DNA from 3 places in the Oerskovia sp. NPDC057915 genome. Region 1 is predicted to be linked to each of the others. Evidence: riboswitches for the same ligand, from Rfam matches in the RefSeq annotation. Region 1 holds a riboswitch; each other region holds the start of a gene.

Region 1 (6,679 bases):
TCGACCCCGTGATCGGGCGCGACTCGGAGATCCGCCGCGTCGTGCAGGTCCTCTCGCGCCGCACCAAGAACAACCCGGTCCTGATCGGTGAGCCCGGCGTCGGCAAGACGGCCGTCGTCGAGGGACTGGCCCAGCGCATCGTCGCGGGCGACGTCCCCGACTCGCTCAAGGGCAAGAAGCTCATCTCGCTCGACCTCGCGGCCATGGTCGCAGGCGCCAAGTACCGCGGCGAGTTCGAGGAGCGCCTCAAGGCCGTCCTGGAGGAGATCAAGTCCTCCGACGGCGAGGTCGTGACCTTCATCGACGAGCTCCACACGGTCGTCGGTGCGGGCGCGGGCGGCGAGGGCGCCATGGACGCGGGCAACATGCTCAAGCCCATGCTCGCCCGCGGCGAGCTGCGCCTGGTCGGCGCGACGACCCTCGACGAGTACCGCGAGCACATCGAGAAGGACCCCGCCCTGGAGCGCCGCTTCCAGCAGGTCTTCGTGGGCGAGCCCTCGGTCGAGGACACGGTCGCGATCCTGCGCGGGCTCAAGGAGCGCTACGAGGCGCACCACAAGGTGACGATCGCCGACTCGGCGCTCGTGGCCGCGGCTGCGCTGTCCGACCGCTACATCACGGGCCGCCAGCTCCCCGACAAGGCGATCGACCTGGTCGACGAGGCCGCGTCGCGCCTGCGCATGGAGCTCGACTCCTCGCCCATCGAGATCGACGAGCTCCAGCGTGCCGTCACGCGCCTGGAGATGGAGGAGGTCGTGCTCTCCGAGTCCGACGACCCCGCCTCGCGCGAGCGCCTCGAGAAGCTGCGCGCCGACCTCGCCGACCGTCGCGAGGAGCTGTCCGCGCTGACCGCACGCTGGGACGCCGAGAAGGCGGGCCACAACCGCGTCGGTGACCTGCGCGCCAAGCTCGACGAGCTGCGCGTCCAGGTCGAGCGGGCCATCCGCGAGGGCGACCTCGAGACCGCGGGCCGCATCCAGTACGGCGAGATCCCGCAGCTCCAGGAGCAGCTCCAGGCCGCCGAGCAGGAGGAGGCGTCGATCGACGTCGACGAGTCCGCCACGGCGCAGCAGGCGCCGATGATCGCCGACAAGGTCGGCGCGGACGAGATCGCCGAGGTCGTGTCCGCGTGGACCGGCATCCCCGCGGGCCGCATGCTCCAGGGCGAGTCGGAGAAGCTCCTGGCCATGGAGGACGTGATCGGCAAGCGCCTGATCGGGCAGAAGGCCGCGGTCGCCGCGGTGTCGGACGCCGTACGACGTTCTCGTGCGGGCGTCGCCGACCCCGACCGCCCCACGGGCTCGTTCCTGTTCCTCGGCCCCACGGGCGTCGGCAAGACCGAGCTCGCGAAGGCGCTCGCGGACTTCCTGTTCGACGACGAGCGCGCCATGGTCCGCATCGACATGTCGGAGTACGGGGAGAAGCACAGCGTCGCCCGTCTGGTCGGTGCCCCTCCGGGGTACGTCGGCTACGAGGAGGGCGGCCAGCTCACCGAGGCCGTGCGGCGCAGGCCGTACTCGGTCGTGCTGCTCGACGAGGTCGAGAAGGCGCACCCCGAGGTCTTCGACATCCTGCTGCAGGTCCTCGACGACGGCCGGTTGACCGACGGTCAGGGCCGCACGGTCGACTTCCGCAACGTCATCCTGGTGCTGACGTCGAACCTGGGTTCGCAGTACCTCGTGGACCCCATGCTCGACGACACGGCCAAGCGTGAGGGCGTCATGTCGGCGGTCCGGTCGAGCTTCAAGCCGGAGTTCGTCAACCGGCTCGACGACGTCGTCATCTTCGACCCGCTGAACCTCGACGAGCTGGGGCGGATCGTGGACATCGCGGTCGAGCGGCTGGCGGAGCGCCTCGCGGACCGTCGCCTCACGCTCGAGGTCACGCCGGCCGCGCGCGAGTGGCTCGCGCTCGAGGGCTTCGACCCCGCGTACGGGGCGCGCCCGCTGCGCCGCCTGGTGCAGCGCGAGATCGGCGACCGCCTGGCGCGCAAGCTGCTCGCGGGCGAGGTCGCGGACGGCGACACGATCGTCGTCGACCGTTCGCTCACCGAGGGCGAGGGCCTGGAGCTGACCGTCCAGCGGTGACGCGCGCGCCGTCGGCGGGAGGCTCCTCCTGCCCGACGGCGCCGCTCGCGCCGTGCGTGAGAGGCCCGGTCCCGGAAGGGACCGGGCCTCCGTGCGACCTGGGGCTGGTCGTCGCTTCACGCCGCGCGGGGTCGACGACGAACCGAATCCCGGCGGAGGCCGGGGCTCAACTGGTCCTACCGAGCGTCTGGTTTTCACCCGCACCGTCGGGGCATACTGGGCAATCAACCCACATCCCACCGACGGAAGGTCGCTCGTGCCGCCGGAGTCCCCGATGCCCGACCACCTTCCGCAGACCCGTGCCGCGCGCCGGCTCGCCGAGCAGGCCGCCGCCTCGCCGTCCCGGGCCCAGCGTCGTCGGCGCCGCGCGGAGGCCGTCCGGCACGCCCGCTCGACCGGCGTCACCGGCGTCAGCGGCAGAGCGCGCGGACCTCGTGCCCTGCCGCAGGTCGCGGTCGTGACCCTCGGGCTCGTCGGCGGCCTGCTCGTGGTCCCGGCCACCCAGGAGCTCAACGGCGAGGGGCGCGGTCTGGAACCGCTCGGCGCCCGGTGGGACGCCGCGCTCGGCCGGGGGGACGACCGTGCCGGCCGCAGCGCCGACGGACGCGAGCCGCTGCTCGCTGAGGCGGGGAGCGGCGGAACCAGCGGGGGTGCCGCGCAGCAGCCCGAGGGCACCACCGCCGACCAGCCGACCGACGCCCCGCCGTCACCCGAGCAACCCACCGACGAGGCCCCGGTCCCGTCGCCCCCGCCCGCTCCAGAAGCCCCCGCTGCACCGCCCCGCCAGGGGGCGACCGGGCCCGAGGTCCAGGAGATCCAGGAGCGCCTCCAGGCGCACGGGGCCACCGTCTCGGCCGACGGCGTCTTCGGTGCCGGGACCGACAGCGCGCTGCGGACGTTCCAGGACGCGAACGGCCTCGAGCCCGACGGCGTCGCCGGCCCCGCGACCCGGGCCGCGCTGCTCGCCGACCCGACCACGACGACCGGTGGAGCCGGGAGCGCGGGGGGAGCGACGTCGTCGGGCACGGGGGACGCCGCGGGTGACACGGCCGCCGCCCTCGCCCTCGTCAACACGCACCGCGCCGCCGCAGGCTGCCCCGCGCTGCGCGCCGACGACCAGCTCGGGCGCGCCGCGACCCTGCACGCGCAGGACATGGTCGCGCAGGGGTACTTCAGCCACACGAGCCTCGACGGTCGGACGTTCGGCGACCGCATCACCGCCCAGGGCTACGCACGACCGGGTGGTGAGAACATCGCCGCCGGGCAGAAGACCGCCCAGGCCGTGGTCGACGCCTGGATGGCGTCCGAGGGGCACCGCGCGAACATCCTCGGCTGCGACTTCACGACCATGGGGCTGGGGCGCGCGGGCAACACCTGGGTGCAGGTCTTCGGGTACTGAGCGCGCCCGGAGTGCCCGAGTCGTCCCGTTGCCGGGCGAGCACGTGCTGCGCACGACATACTCAGGTGTGAACCCGTCCCAGGAACAAGCGCCCGAGACCGCAGCCCAGCAACGCCTCGACCACGCACCGCTCCGCTCGGCCGTGATCGTCAACCCGAACCGTGTCGAAGGGCTCGACGAGCTCCGCCGCACCATCGAGACCCAGCTCGCCGACGCGGGCTGGCCCGCCCCGGCATGGCTCGAGACCACCGCCGAGGACCCCGGCACGGGCCAGGCCCGGCAGGCCGTCGCGGACGGTGCCGAGGTCGTGTTCGTGAGCGGCGGCGACGGCACCGTGCGCGCCTGCATCGAAGGGCTCGCCGGGACCGACGCGGCGCTCGCCGTCCTCCCCGGCGGCACGGGCAACCTCCTCGCGGGCAACCTCGGCATCCCGCCCCGGCCCGAGGACGGCATCCGCCTCGCGCTCGACCGCGGCCGGCGGGCCGTCGACATCGGCGAGGTCGACGGGCAGGCCTTCGCCGTCATGGCCGGCATGGGGCTCGACGCCGCGATGATGGAGGACGCACCGACCGCGCTCAAGGCCAAGGCCGGGGCTCTCGCGTACGTCGTCTCGGCATTCAAGCACCTCGCCGACGACGAGATGAAGGTCGAGGTGCGCGTCGACGACCGGCCCGTGCTGCGCCGTCGGGCACGGACCGTGGTCGTCGGGAACGTCGGCAAGCTCCAGGCGGGCGTCAACCTGCTGCCCGACGCCGAGCCCGACAACGGCCAGATGGACGTCGCGATCATCGCGCCCCGCAACCTCGGCCACTGGGTCCAGCTCCTCGTCGGCGTGCTGCGCGGACGCCGCCGCGTCCCCAACATGGAGGTGCTGCGCGGGTCGCGGATCTCCGTGATCTCCGACCGGCCGCAGCCGCGCCAGCTCGACGGCGACGTGATCGAGCCAGCGAAGAAGCTCGAGGTCAGCGTCCGCGCCGGGGCGCTGTGGGTGTGCGTCTACCAGCCCGACACGTCGGACGACATCGCGGAGGGGGCGCCCGCAGACGGGTGACCGGGTCCGCGCTCACGGGGAGACGGGTGGTCGCGGGACGATCGCGCCGACGCCCGGCGACGTGCGCTACGGTGGCCGCGCACCACCCCGCACCACCCCGCACCACACAACTTCACACCCCACGGGAGCTCGCAGCAGCGAGCTGAGAGGGCGGCTCAGCGCCGCCGACCGTTCGAACCTGTTCGGATCATGCCGACGTAGGGAGAGAGCAATGAGCTCTGAGACCGCTGTGCCCGCAACCACCGGGCCCACCAGCGCTGTGCGCGCCACCACGGCAGCCACGAGGCCGCACACCATCACGACCGGACCCATCGCCGGGTCCGCCAAGGTCCACCACCCCGTCCCGGGAGCGGAGCACCTGCGCGTCCCGGAGCGCCGCGTGCACCTGAGCAACGGCGAGCACCTGGACCTGTACGACACCTCGGGCCCGTACACCGAGGTCGACGACCCGTCGGCGTTCGACCTCGCGGGCGGCCTGCCCGCTCTGCGGGCGTCGTGGCTGCGGCCCGACGCCGTACCGACCGAGCACGGCGCGGGCGGCGCCCGGACGCAGCTCGCGTGGGCGCGCGCGGGGATCGTCACCGACGAGATGCGGTTCGTCGCGGCGCGCGAGGGCGTCGACGTCGAGCTCGTGCGCGACGAGGTGGCCCGCGGCCGGGCGGTGATCCCGGCCAACCGCAGGCACCCCGAGATCGAGCCCATGATCATCGGCAAGGCGTTCGGCGTGAAGATCAACGCGAACATCGGCAACTCGGCCGTGACGTCCTCGATCGAGGAGGAGGTCGAGAAGATGGTGTGGGCCGCGCGCTGGGGTGCGGACACCCTCATGGACCTCTCGACGGGCAAGGACATCCACGAGACCCGCGAGTGGGTGCTGCGCAACTCCCCGATCCCCGTGGGGACGGTGCCGCTCTACCAGGCGCTCGAGAAGGTCAAGGGGGACCCCGCGAGGCTCACGTGGGAGATCTACCGCGACACCGTGATCGAGCAGGCCGAGCAGGGCGTCGACTACATGACCGTGCACGCGGGCGTCCTGCTGCGCTATGTCCCGCTGACCGCGCGCCGCGTCACGGGCATCGTGTCGCGCGGCGGCTCGATCATGGCGGCGTGGTGCCTCGCGCACCACCGGGAGTCGTTCCTCTACACGCACTTCGCGGAGCTGTGCGAGATCCTGCGCGACTACGACGTGACGTTCTCCCTCGGCGACGGTCTGCGTCCGGGGTCGATCGCGGACGCCAACGACGCGGCCCAGTTCGCCGAGCTGCGCACGCTGGGGGAGCTGACCAAGGTCGCGAAGTCCTACGGCGTGCAGGTCATGATCGAGGGCCCTGGCCATGTCCCCATGCACAAGATCGTCGAGAACGTGCGCCTCGAGGAGGAGCTGTGCGAGGAGGCGCCGTTCTACACGCTCGGCCCGCTCGCGACGGACGTCGCGCCCGCGTACGACCACATCACGTCCGCGATCGGGGCCGCGATCATCGCGCAGGCCGGGACCGCGATGCTCTGCTACGTCACGCCCAAGGAGCACCTGGGGCTGCCCGACCGCGACGACGTCAAGACGGGCGTCATCACGTACCGGATCGCGGCGCACTCGGCCGACCTCGCCAAGGGGCACCCGCGCGCGCAGCTGCGGGACGACGCGCTGTCGCGTGCCCGGTTCGAGTTCCGCTGGCACGACCAGTTCGCGCTGTCGCTCGACCCCGACACCGCGCGCGCCTTCCACGACGAGACCCTGCCGGCCGAGCCCGCCAAGACCGCGCACTTCTGCTCGATGTGCGGGCCCAAGTTCTGCTCGATGCGGATCTCGGCGGACGTGCGGGAGTACGCCGAGAAGAACGGGCTGACGTCGGTCGAGGCGATCGAGGCCGGCATGGCGGAGAAGTCGAGCGAGTTCGCCGACGCGGGCGGCCGGGTGTATCTCCCCGTGACGCCGAGGTAGACCCGTGTGCGCGAGGTAGACCCCCTAGAGGTCTACCTCGCGCACACGGTTCTACCTCGGCCGGATCACCGTGGCGACGGGGCGGCCAATCCCCGTTCGTACGCCCACACCACGAGCTGGACGCGGTCGCGCACGCCCGTCTTGGTCATGATCCGGCTCAGGTGCGACTTCACGGTGCTGGCCTCGAGGAACAGCGTCGCGGC
Region 2 (6,679 bases), on a different contig from region 1:
CCGCGCTGCTGCGCATCGGGTCGAACCTGCACCTGTCGGGCCACGCCCGGGGGCTGCGGACGTTCGAGGTCGCGCCCGGCGTGGTGCAGACCGACCTGACCGCGTCGATGGACATGCACGTGGGGCGCACCGAGTGGACGCCCGTCGAGCGGACGGTCGAGATGGTCGTCGCGATCGCGGGCGGCGAGCTCGACGCGTGGTCGGGGACGTTCGTGCGGGTCACGCACGACTCGCCCGCGTCGCTGCGGGCGGCCGCCACGGCCGGCTCCGAGGGTGCGGAGGCCGTGCCGGGTCCCGAGGCGCGCCGCTTGCGCGTGACGCGCTTCGGCGACGACGACCCCATGCCGGGAGCGCTCCCGGCACGCTGACCCGTCCGCGCCGGTCGTCGGTCAGTGGTGGTGGCCGTGCCGGCCGAGGGTCTCCACGGCGGTGGCCCCCGGCCGCGTCCACTGCGGCACAGGACGCGTGGACTCGCTCCAACCGGCCACGCCGTCCGCGTCTGACCGCCAGAACCAGCCCGGGCCCCGGCCTGCGGGCCAGCCCTCGGGGTCGACCTCCCAGGCCTCGCCGCGGCCGTACGGCGTCATGTCCAGCAGGGCGAACGCGGGGTTGGTCGGCTCGGTGCCACGGCCCGTCGTGCGGTAGGTGAGGAACACGTCGTCGCCGTCGCGCAGGAAGAACGAGAGGTAGCCCATCTCGCCGCCGACGGGCGCCTCCAGGTCGCGCACCGAGTACCAGGGCTGGGTGTAGCCCATGAACTCGACGTACGGGGCGACCTCGTCCCACGCCCCGGTCGTCACGAGAGCGAACGAGACGCCGCGCGCGTTGAGGTACACGGCGTCCTTCAGGTGCCACGCCGTCCAGGTGCAGCCCTCGCACTGGCCCTGGTGCGGCGCGCCGTCGTGCCACATGTGCTGGTAGACCACGAGCTCGTCGCGACCCTGGAAGAGGTCCAGGAACGGGACGGGGCCGTCGGGACCGACGACCTCCACGGTGCCGTCGACCCTCGCCATGGGCAGCCGCCGCCGGGCCGCGGCGATGGCATCACCCTCGTGGGTGTGCGCCTTCTCCCGGACCAGGAGCGCGTCCCGGGTGGCTTCCCAGGTGGCCAGGTCGACGACGGGCGGGCGGCCTGACGGGGCTGCGGTCGGGTCCTCGGGCGGGGTCGTCATGGTGTCCTCCGTGCGGGCTCGTGCAGGGCCGCGCCGGACGGCGCTCACCTGCGGTCACGAGGGCAGACTCGGGACCGGGCCGGAACTCATCGTCGGTGGCGCTGCCCGTCAGTGGTTTCGGCGCCCGCGCGAGGCGCCGAACGGGCCGCCCACGAACAGCCCCAGACCGAGCACGAAGCCGAAGTCGTACCAGTTCCCGTTGTTGTGGACCTCGTAGATGTTCACCGTGTCGGTGAACAACGAGACCACGAACGTCACGGGCACGATGATGCCCTGCCACAGGCCGAGCCAGAACCCGGCCGGGCTGCCGTCCGCGGTGGGCGTGCCCACGTCGGGGTTGGGACCCGGGGCGCAGGCCGCGAGCGCGAGCGCCCCGACGACCAGTGCCGCGGCGAGGACGACGCGTCGGGCTCGTGCGGACGTGAGCGCCGTACGTGCGGAGTCGTGGGGTGAGACGTCGTGCGTCGGGCGCATGGCCGACCTCCTCGTGGCTGGACCGGACGGTCGCCCCCAGCATCCGCCGTGGCGCGGCTCGGCTCAACCGGAGGGCGTCGGTCGCGCTCGGTACGCTGCCGGACATGTACGCCGCGACCCCACCCCACGCCCAGGGACTCCTCGACGTCGGCGACGGCCACGAGATCTGGTGGGAGGTGCGGGGCAACCCGGACGGCAAGCCCGCGGTCGTGCTGCACGGCGGTCCGGGAGCGGGGTGCACCCCGGGTTCGGCTCGGCCGTTCGACCCCGAGAGGTACCGGGTCGTGCTGCTCGACCAGCGCGGATGCGGTCGGAGCCGGCCGCTCGCGAGCGACGACGACGCCGACCTGCAGGCCAACACCACGGCCCACCTGCTCGCGGACGTCGAGCTCCTGCGCAAGCACCTGGGCATCGACGCGTGGCTGGTCCTCGGGACCTCGTGGGGCGCGACGCTCGGGCTTGCGTACGCCGTGGCGCACCCGGAGCACGTGACGGAGGTGGTCCTGGGCGCGGTCACGAGCACGACTGCCCGCGAGGTCGAGTGGATCACGCGCGAGATGGGGCGGCTCTTCCCCGAGGAATGGGACCGGTTCGTCGCCGAGGTGCCCGTGGCGGAGCGCGCCGGCAACCTCGCGGCGGCCTACGCCCGCCTGCTCGCCTCTTCGGACCGAGCGGTGCGTGAGCGCGCGGCGGCGGCCTGGTGCCGCTGGGAGGACGTGCACGTCTCGCTGGTGCACGGCTTCGAGCGGTGGGACCGCTACGACGACCCGACCTTCCGGCTGCTGTTCGCGCGCCTCGTGACGCACTACTGGTCCCATGCGGCGTTCCTGCCCGACGGCGCACTGCTGGCCGGGGTGCGCGCGCTCGGCGGGGTCCCGGCCGTCCTGGTGCACGGGCGCCAGGACGTGTCGGGACCGCTCGACGTCGCATGGCGCCTGCACCAGGCGTGGCCGGGGAGCGAGCTCGTGGTGCTCGAGGGCGCAGGGCACGGGGGACCAGGGTTCCCGGAGGCGCTGGTCGCGGCGACGGACCGGTTCGCGGGCTAGCCCGCGCGCCGGTCCGGTACGGTGGTGGCTCCACGCTGCCCCGCCTGCCCCACCTGCCCCGCAGTCGACGACGACCACCGAGGTGAGCGCCATGCCCCGCCGTTCCGCACTGCTCCTCGGAGTCCTGGTCGTGTCGTGCGGCTCGCTCGCGCTCGGTGCCGCGCTCGGCGCGGCCGGACCGGTCGCCGTGCCCGCCGAGGGGCCGTGGTCCGTCCATGTCGAGGGCCCGTCCGAGGGTGACGCGGAGTGCGCGGCGGATCCTGCCGTCGCCTTCGCCCTGACCCCGGCGATCATGCCCCCGGTCGGGACGTCGTTCGGGCTGGTCCCCGACGCCACCCGCGCCGACCTGGAGCGCGTCGTGTCGTGTCTGGCGAAGCACGTGTCGACGTCGCGGATCAGTGTCGTGCCGACCGGGACCCCGGCGTCCCCCTGACCGCGTCGCAGGGCGGGTCGCCGGGCGGGTCGACGGTGCTGGTGCCACCTGGCAAGCGGCAGCCCCCGGGTGTGCCGTCCGCCCGCTAGAGTTCCCTGCGAAGACACGGGGTGCCCGCTCCCACGAGCCGGGCTGAGATCACACCCGTCGAACCTGATCTAGCTAGCACTAGCGAAGGGATGTCGGCAATGTCGCTTGCTGCCACCACACCTGTCCTGCCCGTACCCGCCCGCACGCCGGCGGCGGACGCCCAGGCCGCGGACGAGCACGGCGCGTCGCGGGGGGCCGAGCCCTCCCGCCCTCGCGTCCTGTCGATCGCCGGCACGGACCCGACCGGGGGCGCCGGGATCCAGGCGGACCTCAAGGCGTTCGCGGCCCACGGCGCCTACGGCATGGCGGTCACGACCGCTCTCGTCGCGCAGAACACGCACGGCGTCCGCACGGTCCACGTCCCCGGCGCGGACTTCCTCGCCGAGCAGCTCGACGCGGTCTCCGACGACGTGGTGATCGACGCCGTGAAGATCGGCATGGTCGCCGACGAGCCCAACGCACGGGCGATCGCCGCGTGGCTGGGGCGCGTGCGGCCGCCGTTCGTCGTGCTGGACCCCGTCATGGTCGCCACGAGCGGCCACCGCCTGCTCGACGAGGGGGCCGAGCAGGCCGTGCGTGAGCTGGTCGCGCTCGCCGACCTCGTGACCCCCAACCTCCCCGAGCTCGCCGTCCTCGTCGGCGAGCCCGCCGCGACCACCTGGCCCGACGCCCTCGCCCAGGCGAGGCGCCTGCACGCGGCGAGCGGCGCCGTCGTGCTCCTGAAGGGTGGTCACCTCACAGGGGAGGAGTCACCCGACGCGCTGGTGGGCGCTCGCGGGCCCGACGACGTCACGACCTTCTCCGCGCCCCGCGTCGACACCGTGCACACCCACGGGACCGGGTGCTCGCTGTCGGCGGCGGTCGCCGCGCTGCGACCCCGGCGGGACGGCTGGGAGAGCGCGACGCGCGACGCCAAGACCTGGCTGACCGGGGCGCTCCGGGCCGGGGGAGCGCTCGCGGTGGGCACGGGCCGCGGACCCGTCGACCACCTGGCGCACCTGCCCGCGCTGGGGCAGCGGACGTTCTCCGAGGAGGCGTGGGAGCGCGTCGCGGGCTGGCGCGAGGCCGTCGAGAGCATGGGGTTCGTGCGGGCGCTCGCGGACGGGAGCCTCGCGGCCGGGGACTTCGGGTTCTACCTCGCGCAGGACGCCGCGTACCTCGCCGAGTACTCGCGTGTGCTGTCGCGGGCGAGCCAGCTCGCGCCGACGCCCGAGGCGCGGCAGTTCTTCGCCGGCGCCGCGGTCGAGTCGCTCGAGGTCGAGCAGGCGCTGCACCGCGACTGGTTGGGCGAGCACGCCGGGATGGACCGCGGGGCGGTCGAGAGCGTCGACCCGTCGCCCGTGACGGCCGCCTACACCAACCACCTGCACGCGGCCTCGAACGGGTCCTACGCGGAGACGGTCGCGGCCCTGCTGCCGTGCTACTGGCTGTACTCGCACGTCGGCGACGTCCTGGTGCGCCGGGCGGGGGACCTCGACGGGCACCCCTACGCGCGGTGGATCTCGCTCTACGGCGACCCGGCCTTCGCCGAGGCCACGCGCACCGCGTGCTCGTTCGCCGACGAGGCCGCGCGCTGGGCCTCGCCCGCCGAGCGCGAGCGCATGCTGCGCGCGTTCGAGCTGTCCTCGATGCACGAGTACCTGTTCTTCGAGCAGGGGCTGACGCGACCGACCTGGCCCGCGCCGCCTCTCGCTGCGCGCTGATCTCCCGCCGAGGAGCGAGCAGTCGCCCCGGACCTGGCTCGACCCGGGGCGACGGCTGACCTCTCGCCGCGGGAGTCGCTAGACGCTCTGCGCGCCGCCGTCCGGGTACCCGCAGTCGTACCCGGGTGGCCACCAGCGCCACGTCGTGGTGACCTCGCTGGTCGAGACGCCCTCCGGGCGGTCGGCCAGGCACTGCGTGCGCATCTGGTCGAGCCCGACGGTCAGGTAGTACACCGCGAGCACGCCCGTGAAGACGACCACGAGGACCGTCACCGCCAGGCGCAGGCGGCGGTCGGAGCGGCGGGTGGGCTCGTCCTCGCCGGGCCGTGGCGGGACCCAGTCCCAGCTCACGGGGCGGGGTCCGTCGTCGGGCCGGAGGCGGCGCCGGTGCCGGTGACTCCGTCGCTGCCGGGCTCGAGGTCCGGCACGAGCAGGACCTTGCCGGTCGTCGCGCGCCCCTCCAGGGCGCGGTGCGCGTCGGCGGCGCGCGCGAGCGGGAACGTCGCGCCCACGCGCACGTCGAGGTCTCCCGACGCGACGAGCGCGAACACCTCGCTCGCCCGGTCGAGGAGCTCGGCGCGCGTCGCGGTGTAGTCGTCGAGCTTGGGGCGCGTCGTGAACAGCGAGCCGCCCTTGTTGAGGCGTTGCAGGTCGAACGGCGGCACCTGGCCCGAGGACCCGCCGAACAGCACGAGCATGCCGCGGCGGCGCAACGACGCGAGGGACGCCTCGAACGTGTCCTTGCCGACCGAGTCGTAGACGACGGCGACGCCGCGCCCGCCCGTGAGGTCGCGCACGATCGCGGGCAGCTCGGACGTGAGGTCGTCGAGCTCGGCGTAGTTCACGACGTCGGAGGCTCCGGCCGCGCGCGACAGCTCGGCCTTGGCCTCGGTCGAGACGGTCGTGATGACGCGCGCGCCGCGGCGCACCGCGAGCTGGGTCGCGAGCAGCCCGACGCCGCCGGCGCCCGCGTGCAGCAGGACGTCGTCGCCGGGCTGGACCGGGTACGTCGAGGTCACGAGGTAGTGGGCGGTGAGCCCCTGCAGGCCGACGGCCGCCGCGACGCGCAGGTCGACCGACGCCGGGACCGGGATCGCGACGTCGGCGGGGACGACGACCTGCTCGGCGTACGAGCCGAACGCGTTGGTCCACGCGACGTGGTCGCCGGGCTCGAAGTCAGCGACCCCCGGGCCGACCGCGGTGACGACGCCGGCGCCCTCGGTCCCGACCACGTGGGGATACGCCATCGGGTACACCCCGGCCCGCCGGTAGGTGTCGATGAAGTTGACCCCGGCCGCCGCGACGTCGACGAGGAGCTCGCCGGGTCCGGGGACGGGGGTCGGGAGCTCGACGAGCTCGAGGACGTCGGGGCCGCCTGCCTGGAGTGCCTGGATCACGCGCATGGGGTCAGCCTAGGTGGCGGGACCCGGGTCGGTGGTCGGGGCCTCGCCGAGTGTGCAGTTCGGGCGGTCCAGGGCGCCCACCAGCAGCCCGAACTGCACACTCGGCGAGCCGGGCTTCAGGTCGTCGCAGGACCCGCCGAGGCCCGCCAACGTCCGCGGTGGCGTCCGACGTGGATGGGGTGGTCGAAGCAGCGCGAGACGGCCTCCGTCGTCAGCACCTCGTCGGCCGGTCCGGCCGCCGACACGCGACCCGGCGCGAGCAGCAGCGCGTGGGTCGTGGACGTGGGCAGCTCTTCGAGGTGATGGGTCACGAGCACCGAGGCGACCTCGGGGTGAACGACCCGCACGGCGTCGAGCG
Region 3 (6,679 bases), on a different contig from region 1:
GTCACCGACGCCACGGACCGCCTTGGATGACCCGTGCGCTCTTGGTAGACCCCCGGGAGGTCTACCTCGCGCACACGGGTCTACCTCGGCGAACCGGTCACAGCGCCAGGTCCAGGTTGCCGGCACCCAGCAGGCCGGACCCCGTGAGCCCGGCGGCACCCGCCCCGGCCCGGCCCACCATCCCGTCGACCGGCGAGCTCGCGAGCGCCTGCTCGCGCCGCGGGATGCGGCCCGCGAGCGCCGCGAGCCGCCCGGCCTCGACCGCGAACCGCATGGCCGCGGCCATCCGCACCGGGTCGGCCGCGCGCGTGACCGCGGTCGCGAGCAGCACGCCGTCGCACCCGAGCTCCAGGGCGTGCGCGGCCTCCGACGCGGTCCCGATCCCCGCGTCCAGGATCACGGGCACGCGGGCCGCGGCCGCGATGGCCGCGATGTTGCGCGGGTTGAGGATGCCGAGCCCCGACCCGATGGGCGCGCCGAGCGGCATGACGGCCGCGCAGCCCACGTCCTCGAGGCGGCGCGCGAGGATCGGGTCGTCGTTGGTGTACGGCAGGACGGTGAAGCCGTCACGGACCAGCGTCTCGGCGGCCTGGACGAGCCCGATCGGGTCGGGCAGGAGCGTGACGTCGTCCGCGATCACCTCGAGCTTGACCCAGTCGGTGCCGCACGCCTCGCGGGCCAGGTGGGCCGTGAGGACGGCCTCCTTGGCCGAGAAGCAGCCCGCGGTGTTGGGCAGGGCGCGGATGCCGAGGCGGTCGAGCAGGCCCCAGATGCCGGTCTCGCTCTCGCCTCCTACGGATCCCGCGCCGCCCGACGGCCGTACCCGCGCGACGCGGCGCATCGCCACGGTCGTGAGCGCGGTCCCGGACGCCACGAGAGCGTCCTCGAGCGTGAGCAGGTTGGCCGCGCCGCCCGTGCCCATGACCAGGCGGGAGCCGAGGGGGACGCCCGCGACGACGAGGGGGTCGTCGGCCGCGCGGACCGTGTCCTGCCCGGCGTCAGCCACCCTGCACCGCCGTGACGACCTCGACGCGGTCGCCGTCGCGCAGGGTCGTGGACGCCCAGGTGCTGCGGGGGAGCACGGCGTCGTCGATCGCGACCGCGACGCCCCGGGGGACACCGGTGTCGGCGGCGAGACCGGGAAGCAGCGCGGCCACGAGGGCGGCGACGGTCGTGGGAGCGGCAAGGGGGTACGGCTCGCCGTTGACGAGCGCGGTGCTGGTCATGAGGTCCTCCGGGAGGTGGTGGGGTCGCCGAGGTCGAGGACTGTCGTGGGTCTCGACGGGACGGGGGCGGGCTCGGGGGAGAAGCGCATCGGGTCGATCGACGCGACCGCGGGGGGCAGCGGCTCCCCGGCCAGGAGCGCGTCGACCGCGGCCCCGGTGACCGCGGCGAGCAGCACGCCGTTGCGGTAGTGGCCCGTCGCGAGCACGAGGCCGGGCACGCTCGTGGGTCCCAGCAGCGGCAGGTTGTCCGGGGTGCCCGGGCGCACGCGCGGCGTGACCTCGACCAGGGCGAGCTCGTCGAGCCCGGGAAGGAGCGCACGGGCGTCCCGCAGGAGCGCGAAGACGCCGCCCGCGGTCGCGCGCCGGTCGTCGGGATGCTCCTCGCTCGTCGCACCGACGACGACCTCGCGGTGCCCGTCGGCGCCGGGCGTACGCGGTACGACGTACACCGGACGCCCTTGCACGATCCCGCGCACCACGTGGTCGAGCGTGAACCAGGGCGGGGCGTCGAGCCGCAGGGTCTGCCCTTTCACCGGACGGGTCGGGGCGCACACTTCGGGGACGCCCGCGAGCAGGCGCCCCGAGTCGGCCCCGGCCGCGAGGACCACGGTCCCCGCACGGTGCTCGGCTCCCGCGTCGTCGAGGACCCCGGTCACGGGTGCGCCGGGGCCGGGGGACCGCAGCAGCCGGGCGGCCCTGCGGTGCACGACGGCGGCGCGCGGGTCCCGCGCGAGGGCCGCGGTCAGGGCCCGGTGCACCGCACGGGGGTCGACCTGGTGGTCGCCCGGGGCCCAGAACGCTCCGGCCACGCGCTGCCCGACGAGCGGCTCGCGCTCCCGGGCGGCCGCGACCGTGATCTCGGTCGAGTCGAGCCCCCACGCCTCCTGCAGCGCGCGCACGCGCCGCCCGAGCGTCAGGTCGTCGCCGTCGTAGGCCAGCGTGAGCGTCCCGGTCGCCCGCAGCCCGACACCCAGCCCCGAGTCCGCCTTGAGCTCGGCCGCGAACGCGGGCCACCGCGCGGCGGAGTCGGCACCCAGGCGCAGCGCGGCCTGCTCCCCGAAGTCGGCCTCCGTCACGGGCGCGAGCATCCCGGCCGCGGCGTGCGTCGCGCCGTCCCCCGGGGCCGGGTCGAGGACGGTCACGCGCCGCCCCGCACGCGAGGCCCGCCAGGCCGCGGTGAGCCCCACGATGCCGCCGCCCACGACGAGGACGTCGGAGGCGCCGTCGGGCAGGTGGTCGTGGGGGAGGCCCGACGGCGCCGCGCGCCCGGCAGCCCCGTCGCGCCCTCGTGGGCGTGCGGGCAGGGCGGGTTGATCGGTGGACAGGGCTGCGCTCATGCGCTCGCTCCCTTCGCTGGCATGACCCAGATCAGGTTCGACGGTCGGCTCTCGCCCTCTCAGCCCCGTGCGGGGCTCCCGTGCTTCGCGGCCACCCTACAACGCGGCCGGGACCGGGCCGCGGCACGACCACGGGGTGCGCCACGGCCGCGCGCCGCGCGGGCCGTGCCTATCCTGGGCGCCGTGACCACCGCCCCGACCGGCGACGCCGCGCGCCGACCGCACCCCGAGCCCCGCCACCGCTCCGACGCCCGCGACGCCACCCGACAGGCGGCCCGTGACGCCACCCGGCCCGCGGCCCGCCAGGCCGCCGTCGAGAGGCTGCGCGCCGCCAGGCTGTACCTGTGCACCGACGCGCGCGAGGAGCGTGGCGACCTCGAGGACTTCCTGCACGCGGCGCTCGCGGGCGGGGTCGACGTGGTCCAGCTGCGCGACAAGACGCTCGACGTCGCGCGCGAGCTCCAGCTTCAGGACGTAGTCGCGCGCGTCGCGACCGAGCACGGGGCGCTGTGGGCCGTCAACGACCGGGCCGACGTCGCGCTGCTGACCGGGGCCCCGGTGGTGCACATGGGCCAGGGCGACCTGCCGGTGCCCGCGGTCCGATCGCTCCTCGGCGGGGGCCCGCTCCTGGGCCGCTCGACGCACTCGCTCACCCAGGCAGCGGCCGCCGAGGCAGACCCCGAGGTCGACTACTTCTGCGTCGGCCCCCTCTGGGCGACGCCCACGAAGCCGGGGCGCGACGCCGTCGGGCTCGACCTGCTGCGACAGGTCGCGGCGACGCGCCCGACGACGCCGTGGTTCGCGATCGGGGGCGTCGACGCCGACAGGCTCGACCAGGTGCTCGACGCCGGGGCCGAGCGCATCGTCGTGGTCCGCGCGATCACGGGCGCGGCCGACCCCGAGCGGGCCGCGCGCGAGCTGCGCGAGCGGCTGCCCGCCCCACCCGTGCAGTGATCCCCGTCGCACGTGCTGGACCGATGCCGGGGATCGGCCCCGGGCCAACTATCCTGGGGTGGTGACACCCACCCCCTCAGCCCCCCGGCCCGTATTGGTCGTCGACTTCGGCGCACAGTACGCCCAGCTGATCGCGCGTCGCGTGCGTGAGGCCAAGGTGTACTCGGAGATCGTCCCTCACACCTTCACCGTCGAGCAGATGCTCGCCAAGGACCCGGCAGCGATCATCCTGTCCGGCGGTCCGTCGTCCGTGTACGCGCAGGGTGCCCCCTTCGTGGACCCCGCGCTGTTCGACGCGGGCGTGCCCGTCCTGGGCATCTGCTACGGCTTCCAGGCCATGGCCAAGGCGCTCGGTGGGACGGTCGCGCAGACCGGGCTCAGCGAGTACGGCGGCACGGCCGTCGAGGTCTGCCAGGCAGGCGCGCTGCTCGCGGGCTCGCCCGACCAGCAGACCGCCTGGATGAGCCACGGCGACGCCGTGCACGCGGCGCCCGAGGGCTTCGAGGTCCTCGCGACCTCGGCCGGCTCCCCGGTCGCGGCCTTCGAGGACACGGGCCGCCGCCTCTACGGCGTGCAGTGGCACCCCGAGGTCAAGCACTCCCCGCTGGGCCAGAAGGCCCTCGAGAACTTCCTGTACCAGGGCGCCGGCCTCGCCGGTGACTGGACCCCGGGCAACGTCATCGCCGACCAGATCGCGCTCATCCGCGAGCAGGTCGGGGACGCCCGCGTCATCTGCGGCCTGTCCGGCGGCGTCGACTCCTCGGTCGCGGCGGCCCTCGTCCAGCAGGCCGTGGGCGACCAGCTGACGTGCGTGTTCGTCGACCACGGCCTGCTGCGTGCGGGCGAGGTCGAGCAGGTCGAGCGCGACTTCGTCGCCGCCACGGGCGTCAAGCTCGTCGTCATGGACGAGAAGCAGCGCTTCCTCGCCGCGCTCGCGGGCCACTCGGACCCCGAGACCAAGCGCAAGATCATCGGTCGCGAGTTCATCCGTGCGTTCGAGGAGGCGGCGCGCCAGATCGTCGAGGCCGAGGGCGAGCACGGGGGCGAGGTCAAGTTCCTCGTGCAGGGCACGCTGTACCCGGACGTCGTCGAGTCCGGCGGCGGCGAGGGCACCGCGAACATCAAGAGCCACCACAACGTGGGCGGCCTGCCCGACGACCTGCAGTTCTCGCTCGTCGAGCCGCTGCGCGCCCTGTTCAAGGACGAGGTCCGTGCCGTGGGCCGCGAGCTCGGCGTGCCCGAGGTCATCGTGGCCCGTCAGCCGTTCCCCGGTCCCGGGCTCGGCATCCGCATCGTCGGCGAGGTCACGGCCGAGCGCCTGGAGATCCTGCGCGCGGCCGACGCGATCGCGCGCGAGGAGCTCACGAAGGCCGGGCTGGACGACGAGATCTGGCAGTGCCCCGTGGTGCTCCTGGCCGACGTCCGCTCGGTCGGCGTCCAGGGCGACGGCCGCACCTACGGCCACCCGATCGTGCTGCGCCCCGTGTCCTCCGAGGACGCCATGACCGCGGACTGGACCCGTCTGCCGTACGACGTCCTCGCGATCATCTCGACGCGCATCACGAACGAGGTCAAGGACGTCAACCGCGTCGTGCTCGACGTGACGAGCAAGCCGCCGGGCACCATCGAGTGGGAGTGACGTCCCGCTGAGCCGTCGAGGGCCGGCCCCTGCAGAGCGATCTGCGAGGGCCGGCCCTTCGGCGTTCCGGGGACCGGGCTGCGCCGCGCGCACCGGGGTGCGGAGCGCGGGGTCCCTATCGGGGCACGCAGGCCCGACGGCGGCGCGCGCCTCCTGCGGACGGCGTCGGCTCGTCGTGCGGTACCTTGCCCGTCATGGACCCTCGCGCCGCCCGCCCACGCCTGCTCGGTGAGCGTTGATGCTCGGTCGCTCCGGACGGTCGCAAGTCCCTGCGCTCGACGAGGTCGTGGTGTCGAGCGTCGATGTCCTGGAGCTCGGTCGGCCCGTGACCAGGGTCGTCCGGTGGCCCGACGGCTGGGTGTACCTCGCTGCGGTCGAGCCTGACGGGTCCCAGCCGATGACCGTGGCCTTTCACGACCTGCTCCTGCTCGACCCCGGGCTCGCGAAGCTCTCGCTCCGTCGGGCCCAGGTCGCGATCCGTGCCGCGCGCGCCGGCACCGTGGGGCCGTGGGCCGTCCTCGGTCCGTACAACTCCCGGATCGTGGCGCAGATGCTCGACGACGGCACGCTCGACCGCAAACAGGACGGGATGCTGCGGGACCTCCCCGAGGACGGCGACCCCGGGTCGTGGCCCGACCCCGAGGTGTGGTCGCTCCGCGACGTCGTCGCCTGGAACGTGCAGCACCCCCGGACGTACCCGGTCCCTGAGGACACGTCGGGTGTGGCCCCCGGGACGCTCGTCAAGCTCGTGTTCCTCCCCGACGAGGGCATCGGAGAACGCATGTGGGTGCTCGTGACGGAAGTCGACGGCGACCGCCTGGTCGGCGTGCTCGACAACGACCCGGCCGCCATCGTGGGCCTGCTCGCCGGGGACCGCGTCGAGTTCGAGCGTCGGCACGTCCTGGACCTCGACACGCGACCCCGGGGGTGAGCGGTCAGCGTCGTGCGGTGCGCGCCACCCGCTCCGCTCGGTACGCCGCCGCCTTCTCGTAGGCCTTCTCGACGTCGGCGAGCACGCTCGGCCACCCGCTCGAAGGTCGGACCTCGCGGTTGTGCGCGACGATGCGGTCGAGCAGCCCGTCCTGCGTCACGAGCCGCACGATCTGGTCCGTCATCTCCGCGTCGTCGGCGGCGAGCAGCCCGTCGACCCCGTCCGTCAGCCGCTCGGCCACGCCCGACTCCGCGCGCGTCACCACGGCCAGGCCTGCGGCCTGCGCCTCGAGCGCCGCGATCCCGAACGACTCCTGGACGGCGGGGGCCACGAACACGTCGGCGCGCGAGTAGAGACGCTTGAGCTCGTGCGCGCCCAGGCGGCCCGGGAGGCTGACCGTCGAGGACAGCCCGTGCTCCTTGACGAAGCGCCGGGCCGCGTCGAGCTCGGGGCCCTCGCCCGCGATCGTCGCGAACAGCGCGTCGTGCGGGAGGCGCTCGGCGGCCTGCCGGATCGACTCGAGCAGCGGCAGGACCCGCTTGCGGGGCGCGAACCGGGTCGCGGCGACGACGTGCACGGCCTTGCCCTCGCC

What was found. Region 1 has a riboswitch for thiamine pyrophosphate ahead of thiC (phosphomethylpyrimidine synthase ThiC). Riboswitches for the same ligand answer to the same signal wherever they lie in the genome.
Region 2: linked by a shared signal. The riboswitch ahead of thiD (bifunctional hydroxymethylpyrimidine kinase/phosphomethylpyrimidine kinase) and the one ahead of thiC (phosphomethylpyrimidine synthase ThiC) in region 1 are both predicted to bind thiamine pyrophosphate.
Region 3: linked by a shared signal. The riboswitch ahead of thiO (glycine oxidase ThiO) and the one ahead of thiC (phosphomethylpyrimidine synthase ThiC) in region 1 are both predicted to bind thiamine pyrophosphate.

Annotation. Positions count from the first base shown of each region.
Region 1 covers NZ_JBHVOS010000005.1:139,257-145,935, reverse strand. The annotation lists gene clpB (ATP-dependent chaperone ClpB) at 1-2,087, shown strand, start outside; gene ACFVQ3_RS05240 (CAP domain-containing protein) at 2,362-3,486, shown strand; gene ACFVQ3_RS05235 (diacylglycerol/lipid kinase family protein) at 3,554-4,537, shown strand; TPP riboswitch at 4,649-4,758, shown strand; gene thiC (phosphomethylpyrimidine synthase ThiC) at 4,749-6,476, shown strand; gene ACFVQ3_RS05225 (response regulator) at 6,542-6,679, opposite strand, start outside.
Region 2 covers NZ_JBHVOS010000008.1:139,211-145,889, forward strand. The annotation lists gene ACFVQ3_RS07615 (SDR family NAD(P)-dependent oxidoreductase) at 1-368, shown strand, start outside; gene ACFVQ3_RS07620 (DUF899 family protein) at 390-1,172, opposite strand; gene ACFVQ3_RS07625 (hypothetical protein) at 1,281-1,646, opposite strand; gene pip (prolyl aminopeptidase) at 1,751-2,692, shown strand; gene ACFVQ3_RS07635 (hypothetical protein) at 2,784-3,125, shown strand; TPP riboswitch at 3,222-3,322, shown strand; gene thiD (bifunctional hydroxymethylpyrimidine kinase/phosphomethylpyrimidine kinase) at 3,314-4,918, shown strand; gene ACFVQ3_RS07645 (hypothetical protein) at 4,997-5,269, opposite strand; gene ACFVQ3_RS07650 (quinone oxidoreductase family protein) at 5,266-6,321, opposite strand; gene ACFVQ3_RS07655 (ABC transporter ATP-binding protein) at 6,438-6,679, opposite strand, start outside.
Region 3 covers NZ_JBHVOS010000042.1:1,582-8,260, reverse strand. The annotation lists gene ACFVQ3_RS18665 (thiazole synthase) at 98-922, opposite strand; gene thiS (sulfur carrier protein ThiS) at 999-1,226, opposite strand; gene thiO (glycine oxidase ThiO) at 1,223-2,563, opposite strand; TPP riboswitch at 2,570-2,647, opposite strand; gene thiE (thiamine phosphate synthase) at 2,885-3,517, shown strand; gene guaA (glutamine-hydrolyzing GMP synthase) at 3,579-5,156, shown strand; gene ACFVQ3_RS18640 (DUF2314 domain-containing protein) at 5,446-6,087, shown strand; gene ACFVQ3_RS18635 (glycosyltransferase family 4 protein) at 6,092-6,679, opposite strand, start outside.